Regions from separate parts of the Lactobacillus sp. ESL0791 genome, predicted to be linked through region 4. Evidence: predicted binding sites of a transcription regulator. Region 4 holds the regulator's gene; each other region holds the start of a gene.
The links. The regulator HrcA, encoded in region 4, represses chaperone genes, less so after heat shock. The targets are predictions, from matches to a motif close to TTAGCACTCNNNNNNNNNGAGTGCTAA.

Region 1 (4,208 bases), 490 kb from region 4:
GAATAAGCCAGCCGATGCCAATGCTATTCAGAAAAAAATTGGTATTTTTGCTGATAACTCTGTAATGGGTGCCATAATCGGTCTTCTTCTTGGATTTGGCGCAGGTTACTCGATTTCTGGTTCACTTAACTTGGCAATTGAAGCAGCTGCAGCGATGACAATGTTTCCAATGATTTCAAAGTTATTTATGGAAGCTTTAAATCCGATTGCTGGTGCGATGAACGATATGATGAAAAAGCACTTCAAGGGTCGGCAAGTATATATTGGCTTGGATTGGCCAATCCTTGCAGGTAGAAATGAATTGTGGGTAACAGTTATTATTCTTGTTCCTGTAATGCTGATTATGGCTATGATATTGCCAGGTAATACAGTTTTACCGTTTGCTGGAATTATCAATCTCTCATTTGTTGTTGCTGCGTTACTTTTAACTGGTGCTAATTTATGGAGAATGCTTACCTTAGGAATTATTACGACACCAATTTTTCTTTATGGTGCAACGTATTTTGCTCCAGTTATTACTAATCTTGCTAAATCAACGGGTGCCGTTCATGTTAATGCTGGTCAGCAATTATCATGGTCAACATTTGAAGGGCCAGATTTTAGATTGTTTTTTGCTCAAGCATTTAATGGCAAATGGTGGGCTATTGTTGCTGCAATTGTCTGGCTTTTGATCTTTGTTTGGTTATATAGAGATCAAACGAAAATCGCTTTGCCAAGTAAACGTTATGCAAGCAGTCTTGCAACATCATCCGGTGCGATTGAAGTCAATAATTCTCAACCGACAAATGAAACTAAAAACTGGAGTATTTCAGATATTGATAATTTAGATTTTGCTAATGCTCACAAAGTTAAAACAGCTAAATTGTTTAAAATATCTGATATTAATGAAATGGATTTTAGTAATTATAGTAAATAGTACGAGAAAAGAAGTGTAGTTATGAATAAAAGTTCTAATTCAAAAATTGGTGCCAAAATTTGGTGGTCATTTGCTTTATTTGTAAACGTTATTCTGACTATTCAAGCGATTTTTACGCAAAATGTTTTGGGCTGTATAATGGTTATCTTGTTTGGGCTTTTTATTGCCAAGTATGGCGATCCAATTATTTTTGAAAAATACAATAATCAACGAAAAATTAAATACCGAAACGCATGTAAGCAAAGAGAAGTATTTGAGAAAAAAGAAAAATTAAGGAGATTTAAAAATGATTGAAAATTATAATATTACAAAAGAACGCTTACCTTTTGAAAATGAAAGAAAAGATATAGCCGAGGTAGCTCGCGAGATGTTTAATCGTAAAATGACAAATGTTGCAGGCGGGAATATTTCAATTAAAATTACACCAGATGAAACTTTTTCATACGATGGGCAGACTTACTATCAAAAGCATGATTATTTGCTAATGACACCAACATTTATGTCAGAGGCTTGGTACGCAAAATTAAGTGCATCACAGATTCTTGTAATTGATATGGAAACAGGTGAAAAATTAGCGGGAGAAGGTCGACTAACTCGGGAAATCAATATGCATATTGGCGCTTATAAGGCTAACGAGGATATTCGGGTTGTTTATCATTCACATGCACCTAAAAGTATGTTTTGGGCAACTTTAGGTATGGATATGCCCAATTTAACTGAGATTACTTCATTTAATGTACCTTTAGGCAAAATTAAGTGTTTACCATACCGTGAAGCCTGCAGTAAGGAATTAGCAAATTTAGTTCACGATGAACTGGTAAAATTGGGTGATGGAGCAAAAGAAAATATTTTCTTATTAAACAGCCATGGTGTTTTGATTACAGAAACGGATTTGCATGCAGCAACACAGGTTCTAGAAACCGTTGAATGGAACGCAGAGATTGCGTATAAACAAGCTATTTTTAAGAAATTAGGAATTATTGATCAATATCAATCGCGTGGCAAGGCAACAGATGGGTTAGTTTAATCAACTAATATTGAAAAATAGTTTTTAATTCAAATAAAAAAGGAAGTTCAGATCCAAATGAACTTCCTTTTAATTTTTAAAAGCTGTTATATTATTTCTTTTTGTTAACCATGATTTCGTCAATCAAACCGTAATCTTTAGCTTCCTTGGCAGTCATGTAGTTGTCACGCTCGGTATCCTTTTGGATCTTCTCCAATGGTTGACCCGTGGTTTCGTGTAAAATATTGTTAATCTTTTCCCGGCTCTTCAAGATTTCGTTAGCAGCAATTTGAATATCAGTTTGCTGCCCTTGAGCTCCGCCAAGCGGCTGGTGAATTAGAACCGTTGAGTTTGGCAGCGCAAACCGTTTGCCTTTGGCGCCGGTTGTCAAAAGGATGGAAGCCATCGAAGCAGCCATTCCGATAGCAATGGTGGAAACGTCTGATTTAATGAAATTCATTGTGTCCATGATTGCCAAACCCGAGGTGATTACGCCACCGGGTGAATTGATGTAAAGTGAAATGTCCTTAGTATTATCTTGAGCATCTAAGAATAATAATTGCGCAATAATTGAATTTGCCATATCATCGTTAATTTCACCGCTCAACATGATAATTCTGTCTTTTAATAAACGTGAATAAATATCGTATGCACGTTCGCCGCGAGCAGTTTGTTCAATAACTGTAGGTACAAGCATAAATTAGCCTCCTGAATAATAATTAGCACTCTAATAAGTACAGTGCTAATTAAATCACTTACATTACTAAGTGTCAAACGAAGTGTATCACTTTTGTATTTTTCTGTAATACATTTTTATATTACAATTAGAGATAAGACTTTTAATTGGAGGACATATTTTTGAAAGTATTTCGGAGAATCATAATAACTGTAATTGCATTATGTTTGGGAATCGGTTCCTTTGCAACTTATTCAAGTTTGGCTTTTGCCGACGATAGTTCGCAATCGACTGATACAAGTAGTAGCACTAATACGACCGATAATTCATCGGGCAATACGGACAATAGCAATAAGGACAATAAGAGTGCGTCTGATAATTCATCAGGCACTGCAGACAATAACGACAACAAAAATACGTCTGATACCGATAATTCATCGTTAGATAAAGATGCGGACACAGACACTAAAAAGGCCAAGAAGCCGCTGCAAACCGTGACTGACTATCCGATGATGGTGAAGGTTGCCGGTAGTAAAAATTATGCGGTATGGCAAAACGTTGTTAAGGGAAAACCGAAAAATAAGGTTGCTGACGGCAGTAATTTTCAGTTTAACCATCTTCAGTCCGACGAAGTTATTCAAACTAAAAAAGCCAGATACTGGCGCATTTATGTTGATGGCCGGCAGGTTGGTTATGTCAACGAAAAATACTTTGTAAGAAATACGATTGCTGTTGCTAAAACTGTTACTTTGGTAAGAAACAGTACCTATCAGTTTAATACCCGGGAAGCAATCAGCTACGTTACTAATTATATGGGCACGGCGATTGATAAGAGCCAGGTTCAGGTTTCGCATGAGTCGATTTTGTGCAATTATCCGCACACTTATAATGTGAAATATACTTATGGCTCGGCAACGGCAACCGTTAAAATTACAATTAGAAACAGTACTAAAGAAGGGATTGCCGATCTCAGTAGTGCTCCTGGTCAGACTGGAACCAATGATTATAAAACTTGGAGAGAACATTACGGTTCATCCGTTAATTATGTTAGCCCGACCGAATATTCGCCGGAGACGGAGAAGCACACTCTTACCAGTGGCGATTTAACACTTAAAACCAGGCTGTATCAGCCGGTGGTATTGAGTGTCGAAAATCCCAATGATGACAATATCAACCGTGTTGGTCACATTCCTGAAGGCGTGACCGTTTCGGATGGCTGGGCTTACACCAGTTTGCTTAGTCACACCGACTTAATGGATGGTCATATTGTTGGCTATAATCTGGAAAAGTTGACTAATCCGTTTAATGCACAAAATTTATTGACGATGTCACAAACAAAATTTAACAATTATGTTAAAAACATCAAAGTTAGCCCGTATATTCCGATTGGTCATGGTCAAGCAATGGGCTCAACTGATAAGTACATCTATGTTTTGTCTAATGACCATGCGACGGAGCAGCCAACTGACTCGGAAGAATTAATTCAGATTCGTAAAAGTGATATGCTGATCAATAAAATTTGGACAATTAAAACCTGGGTCGGCGACCAAAGTGCTCCTCGTTACTTCCAGAATGCGGTGATTACATCTGATCATACGATGTATGGCCTG
Region 2 (4,208 bases), 700 kb from region 4:
TTACCTTGGTTGGGTCAATAATTCCGGCCTTAACCATGTTCTCCCACTTGTCGTCAGCAGCATTGTAACCAACTTCAGCATCTTGGCTTTCAAGCTTGTTGACAATAACTGAGCCGTCTTGACCAGCATTTTCAGCAATTTGCCGAACTGGAGCTGCCAGAGCTTTCAACACAATGTTGATTCCTGTTTGTTCATCGGCTGTTCCACCTTTGAGACTCTTAACGGCATTTTCAACGTTAACTAAAGCAGTACCACCACCGGCTACGTAGCCTTCATCAACAGCGGCACGAGTTGAGTTCAAAGCATCTTCAATGCGGTAGCGGCGTTCCTTTAATTCAGTTTCAGTAGCAGCACCAACGTGGATAACTGCAACGCCACCTGTAAGTTTTGCAAGACGTTCCTGCAGCTTCTTCTTGTCAAAGTCAGAAGTAGTCTCTTCGATCTGCTTTCTGATTGACTCTTCACGCTCTTGAATTGCTTCACTTGAGCCAGCACCATCAACAATTGTCGTTGAGTCTTTGGTTACAGTTACGCGACGTGCTTGACCTAATTGGTCAATCTTGGTGTCTTTTAATTCCAAGCCAAGGTCTTCGGTAATTACTGTACCACCAGTTAGAGCAGCAATATCTTGTAATTGCTCTTTACGACGGTCACCAAAGCCAGGAGCCTTAACACCAACAACATTAAACGTCCCACGAACCTTGTTCAAAACAAGTGTTGGTAAAGCTTCACCATCAATGTCGTCAGCAATAATCAATAATGATTTACCTTGTTGAACAATTTCTTGCAGCAATGGCAAGATGTCTTGAATGTTGGAAATCTTCTTGTCGGTAATCAAGATGTAAGGATTGTCCAAATCTGCTTCCATCTTGTCGTTATCAGTTACCATGTATTGTGACAGGTAGCCGCGGTCGAATTGCATCCCTTCAACAACTGACAATTCAGTGTTAATTCCACGAGAATCCTCAATTGTGATAACACCATCGTTACCAACCTTTTCCATTGCATCGGCAATCAAGTCACCAACTTCTTTAGAAGAAGATGAAACAGAAGCAACTTGTGCAATCTGGTCTTTTGAAGAAACCGTGTGGCTAATCTTGTGTAACTCATCAGTTACAGCCTTAGTAGCCTTTTCAATTCCGCGACGAACGCCAACAGGATTAGCACCGGCAGTAACATTCTTCATACCTTCGCGAATAATTGCTTGGGTTAAAACAACGGCAGTGGTCGTACCGTCACCAGCAATATCATTGGTCTTTTGTGCAGCCTCGGCAACTAACTTGGCACCCATGTTTTCGTAGTGGTCCTTTAACTCAATTGCCTTGGCAATTGTGACACCATCGTTAGTAATTTCTGGATTGCCGTATGATTGCTCCAAAACAACATTTCTGCCCTTAGGGCCAATTGTTGTCTTAACAGTATCAGCTAACTTGTCTACACCCTTTAATAGGGAACGTCTTGCATTTTCTGAAAATTTAATATCTTTTGCCATCTTTTATATTCTTCCTTACTTATTTAACAATTGCTAAAATATCTTTTTCATGAAGAACTAAGTATTTTTCACCATCGTATTTAACATCTGTGCCAGAATACTTATCGTATAAAACAACGTCGCCTTTCTTAACAGTTAACGGGATTAGATCCCCAACACTGTTATGAGCACCTTCACCAACAGCAACGACTTCGCCTTCAGTTGGTTTTTGTTTAGCATTAGAAGCGAGAACAATTCCACCTACAGTTTTTTCTTCTTCTTCTTTAACTTTTACGATCACGCGATCACCAATTGGTTGTAACACGTTTGTCCCTCCTATATCATTTAAATCTCTTTTTGATGATTAGCACTCTTATTAGCTAAGTGCTAACTTACATCTATGATAATAACCTCTTTTAGAAAAAAAAGCAAGAAAAAAGTTAGCACTTTTTTGTTTCAAGTGCTAACTTCGCTCTTATTGTCGCTTTATCAAGCTTTTTGTCAATTATTTATATGGAACAGCAGCTGGTAATTGAGCGGCAGCAAGAACATTTGCCGGAATTGCCAATTGATTATTTTTACCAAAATCGGAAACTGCAACTGTAGCAGCCAAAGAATATGTTTTGCCGTATTTAGCTGAGAACTTAACTTGGTAAGACGTTAATTTTTCGCCGGTAACCGTTACCTTAATATGATAAAGGCCAAAACTAAAATGTTTCTCAAGCTGCTGATACTGCCCTTGATTCAAATATTGTTTTGCCATCGAAGCAAATAGTTTCTTGAGCTGCTTCTTTTGGTTAATCGTAGCAGTCAGTACGTAAGAATCACCATCCCGCGTCAATTTACCCTTTTTAGCCAGTTGCTTATAGAAACTGCTATTTTTCTTGGACAGAGCCGAATTAGTCACAGAATCAAGCATTGCATCATTAGACGTAGCACTTTTAACCCATGCATCATCATGCTTAGTGTAAGTAACTTTGTTCTTTGTATCAATCCACATTTCATTATTCTGGGTCTTGCCGTCAGTATTAATAGAATAATTAATATGACTGACTAGCGGATTCCCGCCAAAATCGCCATCTGCTTTGATTGTGGTTGGTTGCTTCGCAACTTTAAAGTTCATATCAGCATTTAATTTCCCGCTAGTTACTTTGCTGGCATCTTTTTTAACAATATTAATAACTTGATTCTTATTCATCGCTGCGGCAGCTTTTTGCGGTTGCATTAAACCACAAGAAAGCATCCCTACTGCAGCAACTAAACTAACAAGTGTCTTTTTTAAATTCATGATTTTTCTCCTCTTAAAATATTTAGATTTATTATATACCTAAAGATCGCTTTCTTAAATTTTATGATTAACACTTTTACCATTAAATTACTTTGACATTTCCTTCGTCATTTTTCGATCCTGAACAAGATCACCAACAGTAATAATTACCATATTTATTAGCATAATACTAAGAATAATATAGAATTCCTGCAGATGCCTGCCCGTATCCATTGGCAGGAAAGTGCCTAATAGCGGCACAAATTGCATTGCAAAACAACTGCCAAGGTCATTGATTAACTGCTGAGGCAGGGAATCCCGCACCACCGGAAACAAAACAAGTTCCGTTAACGATAAGATAAAGTTTAGAACTGACCAGATCAAATACAAATTGCTCCAGTCATTTTTCTGCCAAAAAATAATGGCTAAAAATACCAGTCCAAACCAAAAAATATTCTCTAAAATTCGGCGTTTCTTACTATTATCCATCTCATTCACCACTTGTCTTTCATTATAATTAAGAATAATGATTTTAATATTTTGTTACTTTAATTATATTATGAATTGCAAAAAAAGCAATCTGCTAATGCAAACTGCTTTCATATTTTTTACTTATTATTTTCTTTTTCTGAATCCAGGAAATAAATTAGGGTTTGCAGTTCTGTTGCCAAATCAACATTCTGCACGCGGATGCCGGCCGGTGTTGACAAGCGGATTGGTGTGAAATTCATAATCCCCTTCACCCCATCATTAATCATTTCATTGGCCGTTTTTTGTGCCGTATCTGATGGAACCGTCAAAATCGCGATTTCAATCTGCTGGTCAGTAATTTGCTTTTTTAGTTCACTCATATCATAAACCGGCACACCGCACAATATTTTTCCGGTAATTGCTTTGTTAATATCAAAGGCGCAAGAAATGCGGATATTGTTAGTGCGCTTAAAATTATAATTCAGCAAAGCATGACCCAAGTTGCCGACACCAATCAGTGCAACATTTGTTAAAGTATCCTGATTCAAAATCTTTTTAAAGAAGGCTAACAAATTTTTTACATCATAACCATATCCGCGTTTCCCCAAAGCACCAAAATAAGAAAAGTCGCGCCGAATTGATGCACTATCAACCTGAACCGCTTCAGACAATTCAGTTGAAGATACCTTTTCTTTACCTGCATCATTCAAGATAACGAGATAGCGGTAATATAGCGGCAGTCTTTTTGCCGTTGCCGTAGGGATTTTTATTTTTTCCATTTTTACAGAAGCCTCCATATATTTTTTACTTGTGAATTGGAATCGTCGATTAATACTATCTTACCTGTAATGTTGGAACTTTTGCAAGTATTTTTTTCACAAACTACCCGATTTTATCATTTTTATAGACCTTTTTAAGTCAAAAACCACTCAACTGCTAAATTTAACCACTTATCTACCCATTTCAACCATTTGTCGGCATTTTATTTCTTAGTTTGCG
Region 3 (4,208 bases), 830 kb from region 4:
TCGTGAACTTGGAGTAAGAACGGATATTCCCTACCGCGAATTGACGACTAAGGAAAAAGAGATAGTCTTACACGGCAAGGAAGAAAAAATTCCGGTGGATATCCCGACAGCAACGGGACGGGTTTATCATCTGAATGCCCTATACGAAAACGCCTATAATGCCGTGGCTAATTCGCGCAAAACAACCAAGTCGGAGCGAGGACTTTCCCGCATCAATACTTTTTATAAGTTTAGTACCTGCCCGCGCTGCCAGGGGGCGCGGATTGATCCCAGCCGTTGGTGTCAGGAAGTTGCCGGGAAAAATATTGTAGCTGCTGGTCATTTGTCCTTGGGTGAGCTTGAACCATATATGCAGAAAATTCGGGAAAGCTTGCCGGACGAGATGCAGGATTTAGCAGCTAACCTAACGGGTGAGTTGCTGCATCAAGTTAAGCCGCTGCTCAAGCTGGGACTTGATTATTTAACCCTGGATCGGCAGGCCAGCACGCTGTCAACCGGTGAATTGCAGCGGATTCAGCTGGGCCGCACCCTGCGCACGGAAACAACCGGCGTACTTTATGTTCTGGATGAACCTTCTGTGGGGCTGCATCCGGATAATGTTGCGGGCTTGATTGATATTTTTCATGAATTGGTCAATCAGGGTAATTCGCTGGTGGTGGTTGATCATGAGACAGCGATCATTGCCGCAGCCGATTGGCTTGTTGAAATTGGTCCGGGTTCTGGCAGCAGCGGCGGTGAAATTATCGCACAGGGACCGCCGGCAGAGGTTGAGAAAAGCGCGGCTTCCAATATTGGCCCGTATTTAACTGGCCAAGCCCAACTGCATGTGCGACCGCAGGTTGACAAGAAAACAGTTTTTGCAAATGGAAAAATTGCCTTTACCGTGAGCGATCATTTTAATCTGCACGATGTTCATACGCAGATTCCGCTAGGGCGCTTGACGGCAGTTACCGGCTTTTCTGGTGCGGGTAAGACAAGCTTAATCCTTGATGCGCTTCTGCCGGCCCTCAAAGCAGCTAACACCAAGAAAGCAGGACCAGACTGGGTGCAAGATTTGACCGCTGGCGGCATTAAAAATGTGATTAGTGTTGACGCGACTCCGGTAGGCAAGAACCAGCGTTCAACCGTTACAACTTACACTGATATCATGACCCAGCTGCGCAAGCTCTTTGCCCGGCAGCCGCTTGCTAAAAAACTAAAATATACCTCCACATATTTTTCTTATAACAATAAGGAGGGTGCTTGTCCCGCATGCGGTGGCACTGGAACGATTTCCCTAGATATTCAGTACCTGCCGGATATGGTTGAAACCTGTTCTGTCTGTGGCGGTCACCGGTTCAACCAGAAGGTTTTGCGGGTTAAGTGGCAGGGCTTGAGTATTGCGGATGTACTTGCTTATTCAATCGATGGTGCTCTTAACGACAAGCTGTTTAACCACGAGCCGGCAATTTTGAAAACGATCCAAACTCTGCATGACATGGGTCTAGGCTACCTGCACCTGGGTGAGGCTACGCCCGCACTATCTGGGGGCGAAGCCCAAAGGCTGAAATTGACCAGCCATCTGCACCGTAGCCAGACGGGCAGTTTATTTGTTTTTGACGAACCGACGGTTGGTCTTCACCCGCATGATGTCCGGACCTTGCTCAAGGTTTTGGAAAAATTATTGCGACAGGGAGCTACAATTATCACGATCACGCATGACCTGGATATTATGGCCAATAGTGATTACATGATTGACATGGGGCCCCGCGGCGGCCAAAACGGCGGCCGAATTGTCGCTGCGGGCAGGCCTGTGGATATCTGTCAAAATTCAGCGAGCTTAACGGCTAAATATTTGCGTAAACACATGAATTTATATCAAAAATAGTTTTTTAAAAAAAGATTGTGAATTATGTAAATACGATAAAGTTAAGCTTTGTATAATATATAAGACTATAATTCACAAAAAATAAAAAATGTGGAAAAAGTCAAGCATATTATTTTGTGCAATGTGGATAACCTGTTATACTAGAAGTATAGAAATTAGCACTCTAATTATTAGAGTGCTAAAAATAAAAAACAGGGAGTGTTTGCAAATGGCATACTTTGACAATGATTTTGATAATTTATTTAATGAACTGAACAATTCTTTCTTTAATGATGGTGGTAAGGATTCGGACAATGCAATTCCGATTCATTATTCCGGCAGCATGAATTTTACGCCGCAGAATATGGATCCGAATCGTCAGCCGCAACCGAAAAAAGAAAAGCCGATTGGTGTTGATTTGGTTGAGCAGGCCAAGAAAAATAAGTTTGACCCGGTGATCGGCCGTGATGAACAAATTGAAAACATGATTGAGATTCTGAGCAGACGGAAGAAGAACAATCCGGTTTTAATCGGACCTGCTGGTGTTGGTAAAACTGCGGTCGTTGAAGGCTTAGCCGAAAAAATTGCTAAGGGCGATGTTCCGGCTAAGATGAAAAACGTCCATATTATTGCGGTTAATATTAACGATATGGTTGCCGGTTCCAGTCTGCGGGGCAGCTTTGAAGAACGCCTAAAGGATATTATTGACAAGGCTAAGAAAGACCCGAATATTGTGCTCTTCATTGATGAGTTGCATAACATTGTCGGTGCTGGTTCAACCGATTCCGAGAATAATAACGGTGATGCCGCTAATATTTTAAAGCCGGCCCTTGCCAGCGGTGAATTAAAGTTAATCGGGGCAACGACAACCAGCGAGTATCAGAGGATTGAAAAGGATCCGGCCCTTGCCCGGCGTTTCCAGCCTGTTCAGGTTCCTGAACCGTCAACTGAAGTGACGGTTAAAATTTTGCAGGGTTTGAAGCCGAAGTATGAGGAATTCCACCATGTAAAGTACGATGATGCTGCCCTTAAACTGGCTGTTGAATTGTCGCAAAGATATATTCAGGGCCGCTATCTGCCGGATAAGGCCATTGACCTGATTGATGAAGCTGGTGCCAAAAAGTCTCTGACGGCTGCACCGCATGACGAAAGCAGTCTCAAAAAGCAGATCAGTTCTCTGCAAAAAGAAAAGGATGAAGCTGCCAAAAAAGAAGATTATGATAAGGCAGCCGAGCTCAAAAAACAAATTGGTCAGCTGAAAGATGACTTGAAGAATGCCAATGATGCAACAGCACCAGTTGTTACCGGCAAGGATATCTATGCCTTAATTGAGCAAAAGACCAAGATTCCGATGAGTGAACTGCATGCCGATGCTTCACAAAAGAACCTGAATTTGGCCAAGAAATTGAAGAGTGTTGTAATTGACCAGGATCAGGCGATCGACGTTATTACCGATGCCATTGCCCGTAAAGAAGTCTTCAAGGATAATAACCGGCCAACGGGTTCATTCCTGCTTACCGGACCAACCGGTGTTGGTAAAACCGAGCTGGCTAAACAATTGGCAATTCAACTGTTTGGTGGTGAAAACCACTTAATCCGCTTGGACATGTCTGAATATCAGGATGAAATGGCGGTCAACAAGTTGATCGGCTCCGCTCCTGGTTACGTTGGCTATGGCGAAGGCGGCCAATTAACGGAAAAAGTACGCCACCAGCCTTATAGCCTGATTTTGCTGGATGAAATTGAAAAAGCTAACCCGCAAGTCTTCAACGCTCTTTTGCAGATAATGGATGACGGGCGTTTAACTGATGCACAAGGTCGGACCGTTTCCTTCAAGGATACGATTTTAATCATGACTTCGAATGCCGGTTATTCCGACAAGCTGCTTAAAAACGGCAAGGTTGACCATGATGCCTTGATCAAGGCCTTGGAAGTTTACTTCAGGCCGGAATTTCTGAACCGTCTGGATGCGATTGTTCCGTTCAACTCTTTAACTAAGGAAGATATGGGTAAGATTATCGATATCTATCTGAAGAAGATGACCGAGGTTTTGGCTAAGAAAGAGGTTAAGCTGGAAGTTGCCCCTGAAGCCAAGGAATTCTTGGCAGAAAAGGGCTACGACAAGGAGTTCGGTGCCCGTCCGCTTAGAAGGGTGGTTGAACAAGACCTGCAAACACCGGCTGCCAAATTGATTGTTGCTGAACCGGAAACTAAGGAAGTCAAGTTCACGGCAGATAAGGAGCACCTGTATCTGAATGACAAGCCGATTTTGGATATTGCCCCTAAAGCCGATGAGAAAAAAGATGCTGACAAAAAGAAATAAGTCTGTTAATAAGTTTTAAGTAAAAATAATAAAGAATAG
Region 4 (4,208 bases):
ATTAATTGAACTGATGCATACGAAAAACAAACAGTACCAGGGTGAAGGATTATTTGGTTATTCAACGGACAGTTATGATATTTCAGGTCAGGTCCTGGAGCAAAAAAGCCTGACTAGTCCCTTATTGGCTGAACAAATTCAGGAGCAAATGACCACCTTTACGGGAGAAATTACCCAAGTTCCGCCCATTTATTCTGCTGTTAGGGTTAACGGCAAGCATTTATACGAATACGCACGTGCAGGAATTGAGGTGGAACGGCCCAAGAGGCAGGTAACGGTTCAATCTTACCGGCTTCTTGGTGAACCAAAATTTGATGGTGAGAAAGGCCAGGAAGCTTTTGGTTTTGTAATTGAATGCAGCAAAGGGACCTATGTTCGTTCTCTCGTCAATGACTTAGGCGCAAAGCTTGGTGTTCCCGCCGTGATGACTAAGTTACGCAGAACTGCGAGTTCGGGTTTTACACTTGCTCAGGCTGTTAAATTAGACCAGGTTATTGCCCAACCTGAAAGAATCACTGACTGGCTGCAGCCACTTGATAATTTTTTTCGGGAATACGAGCAAGTAGATTTAAGGCCGGAGTTGTGGTTAAAAGTTAAAAATGGTGCAGCAATTTCGCTCACAAACGGTGCAGAAAAATTGGCATTAAGATACAATAATAAGGTTAAGGCAATTTATCAAAAAAAGGGTACGCTTTATGTACCCGCATTAATGCTCTTGCAAAATGAATAATCGAAATGAGGGTTTCTGAAGTGGAAATTATTGATTTAACGTATCCATTTAAAGAAAAAATACTACCAAAGAAATTGATACTTGCTTTGGGATTTTTTGATGGGGTCCATTTAGGGCACCAACATTTAATTGCCCTTGCAAAGCAAGAGGCCAAAAAGAAGAACTTGCCGGTGGCTGTGATGACGTTTGACCGGCACCCAAAAGAAGTCTATCAAGGAAAAAACGTTCTTTACATTGATAATCTAAACGAAAAAGCCTATAAGATGAAGAAGTTAGGCGTTGATTACCTGCTCGTTATGCATTTCAATGATGCTTTTAGCAAGTTGACAGCCCAAGAATTTGTTGATAATGTGCTTGTCAAGCTGCAGGCGGATACGGTAATTGCCGGCTTTGATTATACTTATGGGCCGAAAAATGTTGCCAATATGAAGAATTTCCCTAAGTTTGCCAAGGGTCGCTTCAAGATTATTGAAGTGCCCGAACAAACTTATGATGATAAAAAAATTGGCTCAACCGAAATTAAAACGGCAATCCAAAACGGACAAATGGAACTGGCATGCGAACTGTTAGGTGGACCCTATGTGATGAGCGGCATAGTTGGTCATGGGCTAAGAAATGGCCATAAGTTAGGATTTCCCACGGTTAACCTAGTTTGGCAGGGGAAAAAAGTTCTTCCTAAAATTGGCGTTTATGCAACTAAAACCAAAATCCTAGGTAAGTGGTATGATTCGATGACAAGTGTGGGTTATAACGTGACAATTCATCAGGGCCGAAAAATTTTTATCGAATCAAACTTATTTGGGTTTAATCAGGAAGCCTATGATCAACCTGTGGTCATTAAGTGGTATAAATATACCCGAGGTGAAATAAAGTTTACTAACCTAGCTGATTTGCATGAACAAATGATGAAAGATAAGCAAGAAATTGAAACCTACTTTGCACAACAAAAATAAGACAGAGAATCTATCTACAGGCTGCAGATAGATTTTTTTATGAAAAAGTACAATAATTTTAGCACTCGGCTTGACATTCTGCTAAATACTAGTATCATATAATTGTTAGCACCTGATAGGTAAGAGTGCTAAAAGTGAGGGCGATTTTTATGTTGACCGAGCGTCAAGAACTTATTTTAAAAACAATTATTAATGATTTTACCCAGACACATGATCCGGTGGGATCGAAAACCGTGATGAAGCAGTTGCCGATTAAGGTATCAAGTGCGACAATCCGCAATGAGATGGCTGTGCTTGAGGAACAGGGCTTAATTGAAAAAACACACTCATCCAGCGGTCGCATCCCGTCAACTAGTGGTTATCGCTATTATCTTGATAATTTAGTTGAGCCGCTGCGTTTACCCGAATCGGTTTACGAGCAGATTGTTAATCAGCTTGACCGGCCGTTTCATCAAGTTAACGAGATTGTGCAGGAAGCAGCTAAGATTCTGTCGGATTTAACCAATTACACGGCGTTTGCAGAGGGACCGGAGAGTAATGACTTAAAGGTTACTGGCTTTAGGATTGTTCCCTTGTCCAACCGGCAGGTGATGGCAATTCTGGTAACAAGTGATGGTAACGTGCAGAATCAGGTTTATCCGCTTCCATACCGGGTTAATGGCGATGAAATTGAACGAGCAGTTCGCATGATTAATGATGAACTGGTCGGTAAAAGTTTGAAAGAAATTACGCCGACATTGCTGAAAGAAAAATTGGGCGGCAATATTCGTGGTGAACATGTGAGTGAATTAATCAACTTGATTGAGGACGTCTTGAAAGATGCGGCAAGCGATCAGATGTATGTCGATGGTCGGATCAACCTACTCAATAACACCGCTGAAAGCAATGTGCAGCAGTTACGTTCATTATATGAATTGGTTGATCGCGATGATGTGATTGCGGATTTGATGGACATGGGCATTAGTTCCAACGGACGTTATCCGATACGGGTCAGCCTCGGATCAGAATTGCCGAATGACCTGTTGAAAGATTACAGCCTGTTAACCGCTGAATACAGCGTTGGCTCACATGGTAAAGGCGTAATTGCCTTGCTGGGTCCGACAAGCATGCCGTATTCGCAGGTAATTGCATTGCTTGAGTATTTTAGAAATGAATTAGCTAAAAAGTTGCTTGATTATTACGGTAGATTTCAATAGGGAGGTTAGAAATGAGTAAAGAGGAATTTCCTAGTGAAAAAGATTTAGATAAGAAAAAATCTTCTTCTAAAAAGAAGAAACCTGAAACGCAGACCAAAGAAAAGGCTAAGCCTGAAAAACCTACTGCTGAGCAAAAGTTAGCTAAGGACTTGGCAGTTGCCAAGAAAAAGAGCGATGAATTCGAGGACAAGTACCTGCGCAGTGAAGCAGAAATGCAAAATATGCAGAACCGCTACAACAAAGAACGGGCGCAGCTGCTTAAATATGAGGCGCAAGGCCTAGCTAAAGACATTTTGCCAGCAATGGATAATTTGGAACGGGCCTTAGCCGTCAAGGCTGACGATGACGCTTCAAAGCAGCTGCAAAAGGGTGTGCAGATGACACTTGATTCACTTGTTAAAGCGATGAAAGATCATGGCATTGTTGAGATTGCCGCTAAAGGCAGCAAATTTGATCCGACATTACACCAGGCAGTGCAAACGGTTGCCGCGGAAAATGATGATCAAAAGGACCAAGTAGTCCAAGTTTTACAAAAAGGATATCAATATAAAGACAGAACATTAAGACCAGCAATGGTTGTTGTTGCTCAATAATTGAAAGGAAGATTATAAATGGCAAAAGTTATCGGAATCGATTTAGGAACTACCAATTCAGCAGTTGCTGTTCTTGAAGGTAAAGAACCTAAAATTATTACTAACCCAGAAGGCAATAGGACAACTCCGTCAGTTGTTGCCTTTAAAGATGGTGAAATTCAGGTGGGTGAAGTTGCTAAAAGACAGGCGATTACCAATCCAAACACTGTTTCTTCAATCAAGCGGCACATGGGTGAAGCTGGTTACAAGGTTAAAATTGGTGATAAGGAATACACTCCGCAGGAAATTTCTGCAATGATTTTACAGTACATTAAGAAGTTCTCCGAAGATTATCTCGGTGAAAAGGTCACAGAAGCTGTTGTTACGGTTCCTGCATACTTTAACGATGCTCAGCGTCAGGCAACTAAGGATGCCGGTAAGATTGCTGGGTTAGACGTTAAGCGAATTATCAACGAGCCAACCGCTTCTTCATTAGCTTATGGACTTGATAAAGGAAACCCAGATGAAAAAGTTTTGGTTTATGACCTCGGCGGTGGTACCTTCGATGTTTCGGTTTTACAGTTAGGTGACGGCGTTTTCCAAGTATTGTCAACTAATGGTGATACCCATTTGGGTGGTGATGATTTTGACAACAAGATCATTGACTGGCTGATTAAGAACTTCAAAGATGAAAATGGTGTTGACCTGACCAAAGATAAGATGGCAATGCAGCGGCTAAAGGATGCTGCGGAAAAGG

Region 1: clpP (ATP-dependent Clp endopeptidase proteolytic subunit ClpP) is a predicted target of HrcA. The motif match lies at 2,642-2,668, and genes of this name have one in related genera.
Region 2: groES (co-chaperone GroES) is a predicted target of HrcA. The motif match lies at 1,912-1,938, and genes of this name have one in related genera.
Region 3: PT285_RS10225 (ATP-dependent Clp protease ATP-binding subunit) is a predicted target of HrcA. The motif match lies at 2,023-2,049, and genes of this name have one in related genera.

The regions. Positions count from the first base shown of each region.
Region 1 is NZ_JAQTHU010000001.1:831,211-835,418, forward strand. It holds partial or broken gene PT285_RS04180 (PTS galactitol transporter subunit IIC) at 1-916, shown strand, start outside; gene PT285_RS04185 (hypothetical protein) at 938-1,210, shown strand; gene PT285_RS04190 (class II aldolase/adducin family protein) at 1,203-1,943, shown strand; gene clpP (ATP-dependent Clp endopeptidase proteolytic subunit ClpP) at 2,035-2,619, opposite strand; gene PT285_RS04200 (SH3-like domain-containing protein) at 2,781-4,208, shown strand, end outside.
Region 2 is NZ_JAQTHU010000001.1:623,173-627,380, reverse strand. It holds gene groL (chaperonin GroEL) at 1-1,492, opposite strand, end outside; gene groES (co-chaperone GroES) at 1,512-1,796, opposite strand; gene PT285_RS03070 (DUF6612 family protein) at 1,977-2,759, opposite strand; gene PT285_RS03065 (hypothetical protein) at 2,847-3,227, opposite strand; gene PT285_RS03060 (redox-sensing transcriptional repressor Rex) at 3,347-3,988, opposite strand.
Region 3 is NZ_JAQTHU010000001.1:2,152,463-2,156,670, reverse strand. It holds gene PT285_RS10230 (AAA family ATPase) at 1-1,867, shown strand, start outside; gene PT285_RS10225 (ATP-dependent Clp protease ATP-binding subunit) at 2,076-4,169, shown strand.
Region 4 is NZ_JAQTHU010000001.1:1,320,631-1,324,838, reverse strand. It holds gene truB (tRNA pseudouridine(55) synthase TruB) at 1-730, shown strand, start outside; gene ribF (riboflavin biosynthesis protein RibF) at 751-1,683, shown strand; gene hrcA (heat-inducible transcriptional repressor HrcA) at 1,833-2,879, shown strand; gene grpE (nucleotide exchange factor GrpE) at 2,891-3,472, shown strand; gene dnaK (molecular chaperone DnaK) at 3,491-4,208, shown strand, end outside.